3 regions of the Pseudocitrobacter cyperus genome follow, and region 2 is predicted to be linked to each of the others. Evidence: predicted binding sites of a transcription regulator. Region 2 holds the regulator's gene; each other region holds the start of a gene.

Evidence for each region. The regulator PurR, encoded in region 2, represses purine synthesis genes. The targets are predictions, from matches to a motif close to CANGCAAACGTTTGCNTG.
Region 1: the regulator PurR is predicted to act here: its motif matches at 2,264-2,281, upstream of gcvT (glycine cleavage system aminomethyltransferase GcvT).
Region 3: the regulator PurR is predicted to act here: its motif matches at 3,535-3,552, upstream of purT (formate-dependent phosphoribosylglycinamide formyltransferase).

What each region holds. Positions count from the first base shown of each region.
Region 1 covers NZ_JAYMYY010000003.1:60,311-66,558, reverse strand. Annotated here, with positions in the region: gene gcvP (aminomethyl-transferring glycine dehydrogenase) at 1-608, opposite strand, end outside; gene gcvH (glycine cleavage system protein GcvH) at 678-1,067, opposite strand; gene gcvT (glycine cleavage system aminomethyltransferase GcvT) at 1,094-2,188, opposite strand; gene ubiI (FAD-dependent 2-octaprenylphenol hydroxylase) at 2,596-3,798, opposite strand; gene ubiH (2-octaprenyl-6-methoxyphenyl hydroxylase) at 3,808-4,986, opposite strand; gene pepP (Xaa-Pro aminopeptidase) at 4,983-6,248, opposite strand, start outside.
Region 2 covers NZ_JAYMYY010000001.1:341,738-347,985, reverse strand. Annotated here, with positions in the region: gene grxD (monothiol glutaredoxin 4) at 1-84, opposite strand, end outside; gene VSR74_RS01705 (C40 family peptidase) at 423-1,280, shown strand; gene sodB (superoxide dismutase [Fe]) at 1,403-1,984, shown strand; gene VSR74_RS01695 (MFS transporter) at 2,022-3,188, opposite strand; gene cydH (cytochrome bd-I oxidase subunit CydH) at 3,362-3,451, opposite strand; gene purR (HTH-type transcriptional repressor PurR) at 3,746-4,771, shown strand; gene punR (DNA-binding transcriptional activator PunR) at 4,768-5,700, opposite strand; gene punC (purine nucleoside transporter PunC) at 5,809-6,248, shown strand, end outside.
Region 3 covers NZ_JAYMYY010000001.1:79,708-85,955, forward strand. Annotated here, with positions in the region: gene edd (phosphogluconate dehydratase) at 1-1,591, shown strand, start outside; gene VSR74_RS00440 (bifunctional 4-hydroxy-2-oxoglutarate aldolase/2-dehydro-3-deoxy-phosphogluconate aldolase) at 1,629-2,270, shown strand; gene purT (formate-dependent phosphoribosylglycinamide formyltransferase) at 2,318-3,496, opposite strand; gene VSR74_RS00450 (tellurite resistance TerB family protein) at 3,677-4,318, shown strand; gene ptrB (oligopeptidase B) at 4,401-6,248, shown strand, end outside.

The DNA.
Region 1 (6,248 bases), on a different contig from region 2:
GCATCATCAACAATCACATCAAAACCAAAGGTTTCTGCACGAGTGCGTACCACGTCCAGCGTCTGCGGATGGACGTCTGCTGCCACGAAGAAACGGTTAGCATTCTTCAGTTTGCTTACGCGTTTCGCCATTGCCATCGCTTCAGCCGCGGCAGTGGCTTCGTCCAGCAGAGAAGCGGAGGCGATGTCCAGACCGGTCAGATCCAGCGTTACCTGCTGGAAGTTCAGCAGCGACTCAAGACGCCCCTGCGACACTTCTGGCTGATAAGGTGTGTAGGCGGTGTACCAGCCTGGGTTTTCCAGCATATTGCGCTGGATAACCGGCGGCAACTGTACGCCCGTATAGCCCATGCCAATGTAAGACTTAAAGCGCTTGTTGCGCCCGGCAATCGCTTTCAGTTCCGCCAGCGCGGCGAACTCTGTCGTTGCGTCGCCCACCTGCGGCGGGGTGGCAAGCTGGATATCTTTCGGCACGATTTGAGAAATCAGTGCAGTTAATGAATCCGCGCCAACCGTTTGCAGCATGGCGTGCTGTTGCTGAGCGTCCGGCCCGATGTGACGTTCGATAAAAGCATCACGGTTTTCAAGCTGGCTTAAAGTCTGTGTCATGAGCGATGGTTCCTGAAACATGCGGTGATTTTAGAATGCCCTCTCCCTGAGGGAGAGGGAGAAAAACGGTTACTCGTCTTCTAACAGTGCTGCGTAGGCTGTCGCATCCAGCAGCGCGTCCACTTCCGCCTCATCGCTGGCTTTGATTTTGAAGATCCAACCGCCCGCATACGGTTCGCTGTTAACCAGTTCCGGCGAGTCGCCCAGTTCATCGTTAACGGCGACGATTTCACCGCTGATTGGCGCGTAGATATCTGATGCCGCTTTTACGGATTCCGCTACTGCGCAGTCGTCGCCCGCGGCCACGGTCGCACCGACGTCCGGCAGGTCAACAAACACCATGTCGCCCAGTAATTCCTGCGCGTGTTCGGTGATGCCTACGGTGTAAGAGCCATCGGCTTCTTTACGCAGCCATTCGTGTTCTTTGCTGTATTTCAGTTCTGCTGGTACGTTGCTCATCAAAAAATCTCCAGAAATAGGGGGAATTACGCGACGGCTTTGCCGTTACGCACAAAAACAGGTTTGGTAACTTTTACCGGCATTTCGCGGTTACGAATCTGCACGATTGCCGTCTCGCCAATCCCTTCCGGGACACGGGCCAGCGCAATACTGTGGCCGAGCGTCGGGGAGAATGTGCCGCTGGTGATCACGCCTTCCAGCGCGTTGCCGTGAGCGTCGGTGAAACGTACCGGCAGTTCGCCGCGCAGTACGCCTTTTTCGGTCATCACCAGGCCTACCAGTTGCTCGGTACCTTTTTCACTCTGTATCTCCAGCGCTTCGCGACCGATGAAATTACGGTCAACAGGCTCCCAGGCAATAGTCCAGCCCATATTGGCTGCCAGCGGAGAGATACCCTCGTCCATTTCCTGGCCGTACAAATTCATACCGGCTTCCAGACGCAGCGTATCACGCGCGCCCAGACCACATGGTTTTACACCCGCTTCAACTAAAGCGCGCCAGAAATCGGCGGCTTTCTCGCGCGGCATCGCAATTTCATAACCCGCTTCCCCGGTATAGCCAGTGGTTGCGATAAATAAATCGCCCGCCTGTACGCCGAAGAATGGCTTCATGCCCTCAACGGCGTGACGCTGTTCATCGCTAAACAGGGTTGCGGCTTTTGCTTTGGCATTAGGCCCCTGCACCGCGATCAGCGACAGGTCGTCACGCACGGTGATTTCAATAGCGTAAGGTTCAGCGTGTTGGGTGATCCAGGAGAGGTCTTTTTCGCGGGTAGCGGAGTTTACAACGAGGCGGAAATAATCTTCGGTGAGGTAATAGGCGATAAGGTCGTCAATCACGCCGCCCGAGGCGTTTAGCATGCCGCTGTAAAGCGCTTTGCCGGGGACGGTCAGTTTGGCAACGTCATTTGCCAGCAGATAGCGCAGAAACTCGCGGGTGCGGCTGCCGTGAAGGTCGACGATGGTCATGTGCGACACATCGAACATCCCGGCGTCGGTGCGTACCGCATGGTGCTCATCAATTTGCGAGCCGTAATGCAGCGGCATCATCCAGCCGTGGAAATCCACCATGCGTGCGCCGCACTGCACGTGTTGATCATACAAAGGCGTTTGTTGTGCCATCTTGTCCTCGTTGAGTAAGCAAAGCCAACCACTTTCCATTACAAAAACCCGGCGTCGACACTGCGAACAGGCCCCGACGCAAACGTTCTCTTTTGCCTGAACTTACCACCGAAATCGGCAGTAAACCATAAGCAGGGACGGGTCATCAGATTAGCTTATGGTCAAAATAAGCCAAAAGCTTACAGAGTTATTCGCTACAAAAATGCGAATAAAGCCACATATAATTAACAAACATCGGTGAGCATTTAGCATAAAACCATATTTAGTGCGGAAATCGGGGCGTGATTTTCGTCATGAAAAAAATGCTGAATTAGAAAAACTAATGCGAAAAAAGAGGTGAAATTAGATTTTTTCAAACGAGCGGAAAGATCTCCCGACAGAGCGTCGGGAGAAGAAGTGTGACGGAGTTAACGAAGCCAATCAGGCAGATCGTTAAGCCCCATTGCCTGGCGAATAAGTTGCGGTTTCACACCCGGCAAGGTATCCGCCAGTTTCAGGCCAATATCACGCAGCAGTTTTTTCGCCGGGTTTTCACCTGCGAAGAGTTCGCGGAACCCCTGCATCCCCGCCAGCATCATAGCAGCACTGTGCTTGCGGCTGCGTTCATAGCGGCGCAGATAGAAGTGCTGACCGATATCTTTGCCCTGCGCATGCAGGCGCTTCAGTTCATCAATCAATTCTGCCGCATCCATAAAGCCCAGATTAACGCCCTGCCCTGCCAGCGGGTGGATGGTATGCGCCGCATCGCCCACCAATGCCAGACGGTGCGCGGCGAACTGACGCGCATAACGCCCGGTAAGCGGATAGACCTGCCGTTCACTCTCGAGTGAGCACAGGCCAAGGCGATTATCAAAGGCAATACTGAGCGCTTTGGTAAACTCACGTTCATCCGCCTGCTGCATCCGTTCGGCTTCCTGCGGTGCAAGCGACCAGACAATTGAGCACAGATGCGGGTCAGAAAGCGGCAGGAACGCCAGAATGCCTTCGCCGTGAAAGGCCTGGCGAGCGATGGCATCATGCGGCTCACTGGTGCGAATGGTCGCCACCAGCGCATGATGCTTGTAATCCCAGAAGGTTAACGGAATATCCGCTTTTGTACGCAGCCAGGAGTTTGCGCCATCCGCGCCAACCACCAGACGCGCCGTCAGCATCGAGCCATCCTTGAGGGTCAGGAATGCGTCATTCTCGCCCCAGGCGACCTGCTGAAGCTCAGCGGGTGCCATCAGGGTAATGTCCTGACAACGTTGCGCTTTTTCCCATAACGCCTCGTGGATGACCGCATTCTCGATAATGTGTCCCAGATGGCCGTAGCCCAGGCTCTTGTCGTCAAAAGCGATGCGGCCAAAGCTGTCTTTATCCCACACTTCCATACCGTGGTAGCGGCTGGCGCGATGAGCCACAATAGAAGACCAGACATCCAGTCTGGTGAGTAATTTTTCGCTGCCGGCATTAATGGCTGATACGCGAAGCGCTGGCGGCGCATCTGCCGGAAGCCTCTGCGGCCGGGCCTGTTCCAGCACCGCCACGCGCAGCCCGCTGCCCTGTAAACCACAGGCAACCGCCAGCCCCACCATTCCACCGCCGACAATAGCGACATCTACACTCTGCACTTTAACTCCTTATCGGGCTACCCAGCCCAGCGTTCGCTGCGCCAGCACATCGCGTGCCGGGGTGAATAATTCCATCGCCATCAGCCCCAGATTTCGGCCCGCCACCAGCGGTGCCCAGCGGTTGGCAAACAGATGAACCAGACCATCGGTGACACCGATTGTGGCAGACTTATCGCCCGCGCGCTGGCGTTGATAACGACAAAGCAGAGCATAATTTCCGATATCCTGATTCGCTTTATGCGCCTGCGCCAGTCGTTCCGCAAGCGACATCACATCACGCAAACCGAGGTTGAAGCCCTGCCCGGCAATCGGATGCAGGGTTTGTGCCGCATTCCCCACCAGCGCCAGGCGATGGGATACCGGGCGGGTTGCCGTGGTCAGCGATAGGGGATAAGCAGTACGTGCGCCCGCATGGGTAATGCGCCCTAAACGCCAGCCAAACGCCTGCTGAAGTTCGTTACAGAAACGTTCGTCTGACCAGCCCATCACCTCATCGCGTTTTTCCAGCGCATGGCACCACACCAGCGAACAGCGCCCCTGCGACATAGGCAACATCGCCAGCGGGCCGTACTCGGTAAAACGTTCAAAGGCGCGGCCCTGATGGGCTACCGCCGTAGTGACATTGGCAATCACCGCCAGTTGTTGATAGGGCTCCTGCTGCCAGCTTATACCGCACTGCTCGCCCAGCGCCGAACGGGAACCGTCGGCCGCCACCAGCATCTGACCGGTGATGACCTCGCCACCGGCAAGCGTAACGCTTATCGCATCCTGTGTGCGGTTTACGCTCGCCACGCGCGCCGGGCAGTGTAACGTAACCCCGGACGCTTTACGCAGCAGCGCAAAAAGGCGTTGCCCAATATCATGCAATTCGACAACGTGGCCCAGCGCAGGCAAACGATACGATTCCGCCTCCAGAGTGACGAACCCGGCATGTCCGCGATCGCTTACATGAACGGTATTAATTGCCGTCGCACAGTCTGCAATTGCCTGCCAGATACCGACTTTCGCCAGTTGCTGACAGGTACCTGCCGCCAGCGCAATCGCCCGGGCATCAAAGCCCGGATGCTGCAGAGAGTCGACTTCTGCCGCTTCAATCAGATGCACCGGCAAACGCCCGTCTGTCATCTGCGACACCGCCAGCGCAAGCGTCGCGCCAGTCATTCCCCCGCCGACAATAATCAGGCTCATGGGCGACGCGCCGCCGCCATCAGCGCCTCAATATCATCCGCGCGTTTTACCACTGATGCGGTCAGGTTTTCGTTGCCGTCTGCGGTTATCAGAATGTCATCTTCGATGCGGATGCCAATGCCACGATACTCCGCAGGAACATCTGCATCCGGGGCGATATAAAGACCTGGTTCCACGGTTAATACCATGCCCGGTTCCAGCACCCGTGAACGATCCATGCCGTAAACACCGACATCGTGCACATCCAGCCCCAGCCAGTGGCTCAGGCCATGCATGAAGAACGGACGATGCGCGTTAGCAGCGATGAGCTTTTCCACGTCGCCATGCAGAATACCAAGGTTGCGCAAGCCAGTAATCATGATGCGCACCACTTCGCTGGTTACCTCCTGAATAGAGGTGCCTGGACGATAAAGTTTCAGCGAGGTTTCCAGCGATTCCAGTACGATATCGTAGATAGCGCGCTGCGCGGGGGTGAACTTGCCGTTTACCGGGAAGGTGCGTGTGATATCGCCTGCATAGCCTTTATATTCGCAACCGGCGTCGATCAGCACCAGGTCGCCATCACGCAGTTCTGATTCATTTTCGGTATAGTGCAGAATGCAGCCGTTTTCACCGCCACCAACGATGGTGTTATAAGACGGGAAACGTGCGCCGTGGCGGGTAAACTCGTGCAGAATTTCCCCTTCAAGCTGATACTCGAACATCCCCGGCTGGCACTTTTCCATCGCGCGCGTATGCGCCAGCGCGGTAATTTCACCAGCCCGTCGCATCACCGCAATCTCTTCTTCCGATTTGAACAGACGCATTTCGTGCACCAGCGGACGCCAGTCAATAACCGTTGCCGGTGCCACCAGATTTTGGCGCGAACCTTTACGCAGCTTATCCATCGCCGTGAAGACAATCTCATCAGCCCAGGCATACTCACCCTGAGCGTAATAGATAGCGTCCAGGCCATTAAGTAACTGGAACAATTGCTGATTGATTTCGCTGAAGGCCAGCGCGCGGTCAACGCCCAGTTTTTCCGGCGCGGCGTCCTGACCCAGACGGCGACCAAACCAGATCTCCGCCGTCAGGTCGCGCACACGGTTGAACAGCACGCTGTGGTTGTGAGTGTCATCGCTTTTAATCAGCACCAGCAAGGCTTCCGGCTCGTTAAAGCCCGTGAAGTACCAGAAATCGCTGTTCTGGCGATAGGGATACTCGGAATCCGCGCTGCGGGTCACTTCCGGCGCGGCAAAAATCAGCGCCGCGCTGCCTGGCTG
Region 2 (6,248 bases):
TGGCAGTTTCGGGGAACCCTTCATATACAGCAGGATGGGGTTCTCAGCGATCTGACGTTCGATTTTTTCAATAGTTGTGCTCATTGTCTTACTTCCTTAACTTCTGATACCACATGTAGTCTGACATTGTAGCGTTTCAGACCGCAGACGGAAAATAACATTTTGTTCACTCTTTACTATTTTACCGAATGTCATCAGAAGTTGCCTTAGAAATATCACTTTAACGGTCAGATGCTGAAAAATTCCGCTTTTTTTGGCTATTCCTGTTTCAATTGGCGCTTTTTTTTGCACTTGCTAACGAAACATTCTTTTAGATACAAAATCGCTATTAACATTATTGGTTTATATGGATTAGAATCGATGCGTTTTGTAAATCATACTCAGGCATGACTTTTATGCCTCCATACTCAGAGGATTGCTCAGTGGCGCGGATAAAAAAAATGTCGATCACGCTCTGTGCTTTGCTGTTTTCATCATTAACATTCTCGCCGCTCTCACAGGCTTCCGGTCATACGAAAGCAACGGCGACGCCGAAATCGCTTTCTGCGAAAGGAAGCGAACGGAAGAAGAAAAGCACCGTCAGCAAAAGCAGCAGCAAGAAGAAATCCACCCCTTCAGCCAGTAAAAAAACGGCTACTCACGCTCCGGCAAGCAAAAAAATCGCCTCGACCGCCAGTAAATCATCCCGCACCGCGCGCGTCGCCAGTAAAAGTAAAACGACAACCACGCGTCGCAGCAAGAGCAGCACGATGAAAACAGCCGCGGCAAATGTCACCACCAAATGCGTGGTGCGCAAGGGCCATAAGAAATCCTGTACCACCCGCGCAGTGGATAGCAAACCGTTAACTATCGCTGAAGCGCATAAAGCACGGGTGCAAAAAGCGCAGAAAACCGCGATGAATAAACTCATGGATCAGATCGGTAAACCCTACCGCTGGGGCGGCAGTTCCCCGCGCACCGGTTTTGATTGCAGCGGACTGGTCTACTACGCCTATAAAGATCTGGTGAAATTCCGTATCCCACGCACGGCAAACGAGATGTACCACCTGCGCGATGCCCGGGCAATCGATCGCGGTGAGCTGGAAAGCGGCGACCTGGTGTTCTTCCGTACCCGCGGACGCGGCACCGCCGATCATGTCGGTGTTTATATCGGCGGCGGGAAATTTATTCAGTCTCCGCGTACCGGCCGTGATATCCAGATAACGTCTCTCAGCGAAGATTACTGGGATCGCCACTACGTGGGCGCGCGTCGCGTCATGACCCCGAAAACCATCCGCTAAACCCTGCCCTGCCAGACTGCTGGCAGGGTAACCTTCTCTTTTATCACACCTTTTAATTTGTTACTCTATCCACACTCAGTACAAGGTTACTGGGGTAATTAACTATAAAAAGGAGAGTAGCAATGTCGTTCGAATTACCTGCATTACCGTATGCCAAAGACGCTCTGGCGCCGCACATTTCTGCCGAGACGCTCGAGTATCATTATGGAAAACACCACCAGACTTACGTCACCAACCTGAACAATATGGTGAAAGGTACGGCGTTTGAAGGCAAATCGCTGGAAGAGATCATTCGCACCTCTGAAGGCGGCGTGTTCAATAACGCAGCACAGGTCTGGAACCACACCTTCTACTGGCACTGCCTGGCACCAAACGCAGGCGGCGAACCGACTGGCGCAGTGGCTGAAGCCATCAACCGTTCTTTCGGTAGCTTTGCCGAGTTTAAAGCACAATTTAGCGATGCGGCTGCGAAGAACTTCGGTTCCGGCTGGACGTGGCTTGTGAAAAAAGCAGACGGCAGCCTGGCGATTGTCTCCACGTCAAACGCGGGAACCCCGCTGACGACGGATGCCAAACCGTTGCTGACCGTCGATGTGTGGGAACATGCTTACTATATTGATTACCGCAACGCGCGCGTCAGCTACCTGGAGCACTTCTGGGCGCTGGTGAACTGGGCGTTTGTTGCTGAAAATCTGGCGGCATAATGAAATAACGCAGAAGGAAACCCCTTCTGCGTTTCTGTTACTGGCTAACGATAATCTCTTCACGCTGTGAGCGACTGCTGAAAAATACCAACAACAGCGCCAGCCCTGCCACAATCGCCCCCATCACCGGCACAAAGCTGTAACCCAGGCCGCCGGAAATTACCGCTCCGCCCGCAACTGCGCCCAACGCATTGCCCAGATTAAACGCCCCGATATTAACCGAAGACGAGAGCCCTGGCGCTTCATGAGCCACACGCATCACACGCATCTGCAGTGGTGGCACGACAGCGAAGGTCGCGGCTCCCCAGATAACCATGCTGACCGCAGCACCGATTTCCGTGCGCGCAAGGAACGGTATCGCCAGCATTATCAACATCAGAAGCAACAAAAATCCCTTCAGCGTGCCGCTGACGGAACGATCGGCAAACTTACCGCCGAGGTAGTTCCCCAGAGAAAAACCGACGCCAATCAGCACCAGCATCAATGTGATAAAGGTAGAGGATGCATCGGTAATGGTGTGCAATACCGGCGAAATATAGGTATAGAGCGTAAACATCGCTCCCGCACCGAGCACCGTCGTCAGCAAAGCGGAAAGCACCTGCGGGCGCACCAGCACCGAAAGTTCGCGTTTCACATCCGGTTTTTCACCTGCCCCGCCCTGCGGTAACGAGAGCCACAGGCTAACTATCGAAATCACGCCAAGACCCGCCGTTGCCAGGAACGACATCCGCCAGCCGATGGTTTCGCCAAGCCAGGTGGCTGCGGGAACACCGCCGATGTTGGCAATCGTCAGCCCCATAAACATAGTGGCGACCGCGCTGGCTTGTTTGTGTTTTGGCACCACGCTTGCCGCAACCACCGAGCCCAGGCCAAAGAATGCGCCATGGTTGAGGCTGGTAATAATGCGCGAGAGCATCAGGGTGGTGTAATCCGGCGCGATAGCCGAGAGCACATTGCCGAGGGTGAAAATCGTCATCAGGAAGATTAAGGCATTGCGCCGCGCACGATGGGAGAGCAGTAACGTCATCAGCGGCGCACCCACCATCACCCCTACAGCGTAGGCGCTGATTAACATACCTGCGGCAGGAATTGAAACATCAACCCCTTCAGCGATAACAGGTAAGAGCCCCATCGGCGAAAATTCGGTGGTGCCAATCCCAAATGCGCCAATGGCTAACGCCAGTAAGGGAAAATTGACTTTCATGCAATGACTCCGGTTTGCCGCAAATCTGGACGGCGTGACAACTGAAGGCAAAAGCATGACATCGATCACAAAAAAACAGAAGTGTACAAATTAGCAAAATAGTTTTGCTGATGTGATAACAATCGATATGAGGAATTGAAGTGAGGGAGAGTGAACTCTCCCTGCGAAATGAATTAATGCAGGACGGCAGTTAGCCCGGCCGCCACGATCAGCGCCAGCGTAATAACCGTCGTGGTAATTGACATCTTCAGTTCAGTACTCATCAATTTTTCTCCTTGTTATCACCACACCAAAAGTGAGTTAAATCATTTTTGCACACTTAATAGCAAAAATCTTCTCTGATTTCACACGATAACCGATTTTGCGCTTCCACTTTTGCCAAAGATCAGACAAAATTCGACGCTAATTTATAAGTGTATCGGCCATTGACCCCCTCCTGTCGTCCTGTGTCGTTTTCCCGGCGAACCGCAATTCATAACATTGCGTCAGGGTGAGTGAAGGCAAACGTTTTCGTAGTTAATCGAACGGGGGCAGGCCCGGGTCTGGAGTGAGATGGAATGGCAACTATTAAAGATGTAGCGAAACGCGCAAACGTTTCCACTACAACTGTATCACATGTGATTAACAAGACGCGCTTTGTCGCCGAGGATACGCGGGAAGCGGTATGGGCGGCAATCAAAGAGCTCCACTACTCTCCAAGCGCCGTCGCCCGTAGTCTGAAAGTCAATCACACCAAATCCATTGGTTTGTTGGCAACCAGTAGTGAAGCGGCCTACTTCGCTGAAATAATTGAAGCCGTTGAGAAAAACTGTTTTCAGAAAGGCTATACCCTGATCCTTGGCAACGCCTGGAACAATCTTGAGAAGCAGCGCGCTTACCTCTCTATGATGGCGCAAAAGCGCGTAGACGGCCTGCTGGTGATGTGTTCTGAATATCCGGAATCGCTGCTGCAGATGCTGGAAGAGTATCGCAATATTCCGATGGTGGTGATGGACTGGGGCGAAGCCAAAGCTGATTTTACTGACTCGGTCATTGATAACGCCTTCGAAGGTGGCTATATGGCAGGCCGTTATCTGGTGGAACGTGGCCACCGCGAAATTGGCGTCATCCCCGGCCCGCTTGAGCGTAACACCGGTGCGGGCCGCCTGGCCGGTTTTATGAAAGCGATGGAAGAGATGCATATTAATGTGCCGTCCAACTGGATCGTTCAGGGTGATTTCGAGCCTGAATCCGGCTATCGCGCCATGCAGCAAATCCTCTCGCAGAATCCGCGTCCGACGGCCATTTTCTGCGGTGGTGATGTCATGGCGATGGGTGCGCTCTGCGCCGCTGATGAAATGGGACTACGCGTCCCGCAGGATATCTCCCTGATTGGTTACGACAACGTGCGCAACTCTCGCTTCTTTACGCCGGCGTTGACCACTATCCACCAGCCTAAAGACTCCCTCGGGGAAACCGCCTTTAATATGCTGATGGACAGAATTGTCAGCAAACGCGAAGAGTCGCAGTCGATTGAAGTCCATCCGCGCCTCATCGAGCGCCGTTCCGTCGCCGACGGCCCCTTCCGCGATTACCGTCGTTAAGGCTCTCTGCGAACGCCATTTTCCGGCGTTCGCAGCCACTCGCTGTTCAGCGTTTCACTGTCGCCCAGATAGTCCAGCAGCCAGCCTAACGCTACAGATGTATCGTTTTGCTGCCACGTCAGACAACAAGCCGCATCCGGAAAAGGGTTTTCCAGTTCCAGTGCCACCCACTCGCCCGTGTCTATCTTCGGACGCGCAAAATGTTCTGGCACCATTCCGACGCAAAGCCCCGCGGATAAACAGGTCTCTGAAGAGCCCCAGTCTGGTACCACAACCCGTTTCTGGTTATCCAGCAGCCAGGTGATTCGTTTTGGCAACGAGCGCGAAGTATCCTCACGCACCAGCGAAGGCCAGTTGCGCAATGTATCATCGCTAAATGGCCCGCTCATCTTCGCCAGAGGATGCTGGCTTGCCACCACGCACTGCCAGCTCAGCATACCCATATCGCGAAAGGCATAACGCCCCCCAACGGGGATCGCCTGCGTCGCGCCAATCGCCAGCTCAACCCGGCCATCTGCCAGCGCATCCCAGACGCCGTTGAACACTTCCTGATAAACCAGCAGTTCAACATCACTGAAGTGCCGATAGAAATCGACAATCATCTGCCGGGTGCGCTCAGGCCTGACGATATTATCAACCGCAATGGCCAGTTGACCGCGCCAGCCATTGGCAATTTGCTGGCACTGCTGACGAGTGATCTGCATTTTTTTGATAACAGAACGCCCTTCTTTCAAAAACCACGCCCCCGCAGGCGTCAGCTCAACATCGCGATGACGGCGTTCGAACAGCGGAACCGCCAGCCACTCTTCCAGTTGCCGCACCGTGTAACTGATTGCTGAAGGTACCCGGTGCAGTTCATTCGCCGCACCGCTAAAGCTGCCGTTACGCGCAACGGCATCAACCACTTCCAGTGAATATTCAGACCACATGCTCTGCCTACAAAATTTTTGAAACCAGGCCGCAAATATTAGCGTTTCACAAGCCAGATTTCACTCTCTACACTCTCAGCCTCTTCCGACACAAGAAAAGGCGTTTTTATGCAACCTGGGAAAGGATTTTTAGTCTGGCTGGCGGGCCTGAGCGTATTGGGCTTCCTGGCCACTGATATGTATCTTCCGGCCTTTGCCGCCATTCAGAGCGATTTGCAAACACCGGCGTCTGCCGTCAGTGCCAGCCTGAGTCTGTTCCTTGCCGGATTTGCTATCGCGCAACTGCTGTGGGGGCCGCTCTCTGACCGTTATGGCCGCAAACCGATTTTGTTAACAGGCCTGGCGATTTTCGCCTTCGGCTGCCTGGGAATGCTGTGGGTGCGCGATGCCAGCATACTGCTGGTGCTGCGTTTTATCCAGGCGGTCGGCGTCTGCGCAGCGGCTGTCACCTGGCAGGCAATGGTCACAGACTACTATCCGGCGCAGCGTATCAACCGTATTTTCGCCACGATTATGCCGCTGGTTGGCCTCTCTCCGGCACTGGCCCC
Region 3 (6,248 bases), 260 kb from region 2:
CAACGACATGCTCTCCGCGCATCAGCCGTATGAACACTACCCGGACGTTATTCGTAAAGCACTGCACAGCGTTAGCGCAGTGGGGCAGGTTGCGGGCGGCGTTCCGGCAATGTGCGATGGGGTGACTCAGGGCCAGGATGGGATGGAACTCTCTCTGCTGAGCCGTGAAGTGATTGCCATGTCTGCGGCAGTCGGCCTGTCTCATAACATGTTTGATGGCGCGCTGTACCTCGGCGTCTGTGACAAGATTGTCCCGGGCCTTGCGATGGCGGCACTCTCTTTTGGCCACCTGCCTTCCGTATTTATTCCATCAGGCCCGATGGCGAGCGGTCTGCCAAACAAAGAAAAAGTGCGTATTCGCCAGCTTTATGCTGAAGGTAAAGTTGACCGCAATGCGCTGCTCGATTCAGAAGCGGCCTCTTATCATGCGCCAGGAACCTGTACTTTCTACGGCACGGCGAACACCAACCAGATGGTTATTGAGTTCATGGGTATGCAATTGCCGGGTTCCTCTTTCGTCCATCCGGATGCGCCACTGCGCGAAGAACTGACCGCTGCAGCGGCACGCCAGGTCACTCGCATGACCGGGAATGGCAACGAGTGGATGCCGCTTGGCCAGATGATCGACGAAAAAGTCGTGGTCAACGGTATTGTTGCGCTGCTGGCAACCGGTGGCTCCACCAACCACACTATGCACCTGGTGGCCATGGCGCGCGCGGCGGGCATTATTATCAACTGGGATGATTTCTCCGAGATCTCTGACGTGGTTCCGCTGATGGCGCGTCTCTACCCGAACGGCCCGGCTGATATCAACCACTTCCAGGCTGCGGGCGGTGTACCAGTGCTGGTGCGTGAACTGCTGAAAGGCGGCTTGCTGCATGAAGACGTTAATACCGTCGCGGGCTTTGGTCTGTCTCACTACACCATGGAGCCATGGCTGAACAATGGCAAACTGGACTGGCGTGAAGGCGCTAAGGCATCCCTGGATGAAAACGTTATCGCCACCTTCGACAAGCCGTTCTCCAAACACGGCGGTACCAAAGTGCTGAGCGGCAACCTTGGTCGCGCAGTGATGAAAACGTCTGCGGTGCCGGTTGAAAACCAGGTTATCGAAGCGCCGGCGGTGGTTTTTGAGAGTCAGCATGACGTTCTGCCAGCGTTCGAAGCGGGTCTGCTCGATAAAGATTGTGTCGTTGTGGTTCGTCATCAGGGGCCAAAAGCGAACGGAATGCCAGAATTACATAAACTCATGCCGCCACTTGGTGTATTATTGGACCGTTGTTTCAAAATTGCGTTAGTAACTGATGGACGACTCTCCGGTGCTTCAGGTAAAGTGCCGTCAGCAATCCATGTTACCCCGGAAGCCTATGACGGTGGTTTGCTGGCGAAAGTTCGTGACGGCGACATGATCCGCGTTAACGGGCAGACCGGTGAGCTGGCGCTGCTGGTTGATGAAGCCGAGCTGGCCGCTCGTCAACCGCACATTCCTGACCTGAGCGCCTCCCGTATAGGTACTGGCCGCGAAATGTTCAGTGCGCTGCGTGAGAACCTTTCCGGCGCAGAGCAGGGCGCGACCTGCATTACATTTTAAGATGATACGTTTTTAGATCTGGCGAGAGAATAATCTGATGAAAAACTGGAAAACCACTGCAGAAGCAATCCTGACCACTGGCCCTGTTGTACCGGTTATCGTAGTGAACAAGCTGGAACATGCTGTACCAATGGCGAAAGCGCTGGTTGCAGGCGGTGTACGCGTTCTGGAAGTGACTCTGCGTACTGCGTGCGCAATGGACGCTATCCGTGCGATCGCTAAAGAAGTGCCGGATGCTATCGTGGGCGCGGGTACCGTAACCAACCCACAGCAATTGAAAGAAGTTACCGAAGCTGGCGCGCAGTTCGCTATCAGCCCGGGCCTGACTGACTCCCTGCTGAAAGCGGCAACTGAAGGTACTATCCCGCTGATCCCAGGTATTAGTTCTGTTTCTGAACTGATGCTGGGTATGGATCACGGCCTGAAAGAGTTCAAATTCTTCCCGGCGGAAGCCAACGGCGGCGTGAAAGCGCTGCAGGCGATTGCAGGCCCGTTCTCTCAGGTTCGTTTCTGCCCGACTGGCGGTATCTCCCTGAAAAACTGCCGTGACTATCTGGCGCTGAAAAGCGTACTGTGCGTGGGTGGTTCCTGGCTGGTTCCGGCAGATGCGCTGGAAGCGGGCGACTACGATCGCATTACTAAACTGGCTCGTGAAGCGGTAGAAACTGCAACGCTGTAAGCGTTACCGACAAAGCGAGTGAGAAGCGGGCCATCGGCCCGCTTTTTTTATCCTTTAACAAGCACCGCTGCGGCAGCCGCTTTTGCCTGTTCAATTGCGCCATCTACTGTTTCTGCGGTTGCCAGCGCCACGCCCATGCGACGTGTGCCGTCAATGTCCGGTTTGCCAAACAGACGCACCTGCACGCCAGCGCCAACGGCCAGGTTAACGTTATCAAACGTCACATTCTGGCTCTGCAAACGGGGCAGGATCACCGCCGAGGCCGATGGCCCGTACTGGCGAACGGCACCTACCGGTAAGCCAAGGAATGCGCGAACGTGCAGGGCAAATTCGGAGAGATCCTGCGAAATCAGCGTCACCATTCCGGTGTCGTGCGGACGCGGAGAGACTTCACTGAAGATCACCTCATCGCCGCAAACAAACAGTTCGACGCCAAATAAGCCGTGTCCGCCGAGGGCCAGTACCACTTCGCGGGCAATTGACTGCGCACGCTCCAGCGCCAGCTTGCTCATTTGCTGAGGCTGCCAGGATTCACGGTAATCACCATCTTCCTGACGGTGACCTACCGGGGCGCAGAAGTGTACGCCATCGACGGCGCTGACCGTCAGCAGGGTTATCTCAAAATCAAAATTCACCACACCTTCAACAATGACACGGCCTGCGCCGGCGCGCCCGCCTTGCTGGGCGTATTGCCAGGCGTCGGCAAGCTGCGCTTCAGTGCGAATAAAGCTCTGGCCTTTGCCGGAAGAACTCATCACCGGTTTGATGATGCAAGGCAGGCCAATCTCTGTAACCGCTGCACGGAACGCCGCTTCGCTGTCGGCAAAACGGTAGGCGGATGTCGGAAGTTTAAGCTCTTCCGCCGCCAGGCGACGGATGCCTTCCCGGTTCATGGTGAGCTTTGTCGCACGGGCACACGGCACAACTTTTTGCCCCGAGAGCTCCAGTTCAACCAGCATATCCGTGGCGATAGCTTCAATTTCTGGCACGATATAATGCGGCTTTTCCAGCTCGACCAGCGCCTTGAGTGCCTGACCATCAAGCATATTGATCACATGTGAACGATGCGCGACATGCATCGCTGGCGCATCGGCGTAGCGATCGACAGCAATCACTTCGATCCCCAGTCGCTGGCATTCGATGGCGACCTCCTTACCGAGTTCGCCAGAACCTAAAAGCATTACGCGCGTCGCCGCCGGACGCAGGGCTGTGCCTAATAAAGTCATTGCATTTTCCATCATCTGTCAACATTTCGCGCATTATAAACGAAAACGTTTGCGTCTGTCTTGTCATCGGCGTGAGGCGCACGTTATCCGCGTTAATTTGCGGATCTTTATGCAGCGCAGACATATCCTGACAACGACTCGCTTAGGCTGGATTGCTACTACCATTCTACGGGAGGTCATATGTCTGGCTGGCTTAATCAATTGCAATCGCTTCTTGGGCAAAAATCGGGTGAGGGGAAAAAGGATCTCAGCCAAATGTTGGTGCCGGGCGCATTGGGCGGACTGGCTGGGTTACTGGTTGCCAGTAAGTCGTCGCGTAAAATGCTGGCGAAGTATGGCACCGGCGCGCTGTTAGTGGGCGGCGGGGCGGTGGCTGGCAGCGTTTTGTGGAATAAATACAAAGATAAATTACGTGGCGACCCGCAAGCAGAGACGAAGTACGGTGAACCGGCGGCTCCGCTGGATGTGCGCACAGAGCGTCTGATTCTGGCGCTGGTGTTTGCGGCGAAGAGCGATGGGCATATTGACGCCAAAGAGCAGGCGGCGATTGAACAACAACTGCGTGAAGCTGGTGTGGAAGAGCAGGGGCGTGCGCTTATCGCACAGGCGATAGCACAGCCGCTCGACCCGGAGCGCCTGGCGCGCGATGTGCATAATGAGGAAGAGGCGCTGGAACTCTACTTCGTTAGCTGCGCAGCCATTGATATCGACCACTTTATGGAGCGCAGTTATCTCAATGCGTTGGGGGATGCGCTTAAGCTGCCAGTTGAGGTGCGCGAAGGTATTGAGCAGGATTTGCAGCAGCAAAAACAGCAACTTTGAATATCTTGTCACAGGTTTCGCTTGCATCGTCTGTCAATTTGTCCACCCTTATAGAGTGTGACTAATACAGAAGAATAATGAGATGCCGCCAAAAGCGAAAAAAATTCCCCACGCCATGACGCTACATGGCGATACGCGTATCGACAACTATTTCTGGCTGCGTGACGACAGTCGCACGCAGCCAGAGGTTCTCGATTATCTGCATCAGGAAAATGATTACGGGAAAACGGTGATGGATTCCCGGCGCGAACTCCAGGAGCGCGTGCTGAAGGAGATTATCGATCGTATCCCTCAGCGCGAAGAGTCTGCGCCCTATACGAAAAATGGTTATCGCTATCGCCAGATTTATGAGCCGGGCTGCGAGTATGCGATTTATCAGCGCCAGTCGGTGCAGAAAGGGGAGTGGGAAGCGTGGGAGTTATTGCTTGATGCTAATCAACGTGCTGCCCACAGCGAGTTTTACACCCTCGGCGGGATGACCATTTCGCCAGATAATGCGCTGCTGGCAATCACCGAGGATTATCTTTCCCGACGTCAGTATGGCCTGCGTTTTTGTAATCTGCTGACGGGGAACTGGTATCCCGAAGTGCTGGAGAATGTCTCTCCGGGCATCGTGTGGGTTAATGATTCGCAAACGCTCTATTACGTTCGCAAGCACCCTACCACGCTTCTGCCATGGCAGGTATGGCGACACACTATCGGTACGCCCGCACAGCAGGATACGCTGGTGTATGAGGAGAAGGACGATACCTTTTACGTCAGTTTGCATAAAACCTCCTCACAGCACTATATAGTTATCGCGCTCTCCAGTGCCACCACCAGCGAAATGCGTCTGCTTGATGCCGAACTGCCGGATGCGGAACCTATTATCTTCCTGCCGCGACGTAAGGATCATGAATACAGCGTCGATCACTTCCAGCATAACTTCTATATTCGCTCGAACCGTGAAGGGAAAAATTTTGGTCTTTATCGCAGTAAAGTGCGTGATGAAACACAGTGGCAGACACTGATCCCCGCCCGCGATGATGTGATGCTGGAGAGTTTTACCCTGTTTACCGACTGGCTGGTGCTGGAGGAGCGGCAGCGCGGTCTGACCAGCCTGCGGCAGATTAATCGCCATACCCATGAAGAAACCGGCATCGCTTTTGATGACCCGGCGTATGTGACCTGGGTGGCCTATAACCCTGAACCGGAAACTTCCCGCTTGCGTTATGGGTATTCATCGATGACCACGCCCGATACGTTGTTTGAACTGGATATGGATACCGGCGAGCGGCAGGTATTGAAACAACAGGAAGTGAAGGGCTTTGATGCCGCGCTTTATCAAAGTGAGCATCACTGGATCACCGTGCGTGATGGCGTGGAAGTGCCGGTATCTCTGGTTTATCATCGCGAACATTTCCGTAAAGGGAAAAATCCGCTGTTGGTGTACGGCTATGGGTCGTATGGTGCCAGCATGGATGCTGATTTCAGCAGTAGCCGCCTGAGCCTGCTCGACCGTGGGTTTGTCTACGCAATTGCCCACGTGCGCGGAGGCGGGGAACTTGGCCAGCAATGGTATGAAGATGGTAAATTCCTGAAGAAGAAAAACACGTTTACCGATTATCTGGATGTTACCGATGCGCTGCTGGCGCAGGGTTACGGCGATGCGAAACTCTGTTATGGGATGGGGGGCAGCGCGGGAGGAATGCTGATGGGCGCCGCAATCAATATGCGGCCTGAGCTGTTCCACGGCGTCGTCGCCCAGGTGCCTTTTGTTGATGTCGTCACCACCATGCTGGATGAGTCTATTCCACTGACGACGGGCGAGTTTGAAGAGTGGGGCGATCCGCGGGATGAAACCTACTATCACTATATGAAGTCGTACAGCCCTTACGATAACGTGCAGCCGATGGCGTATCCACATATGCTGGTGACTACCGGGCTGCAC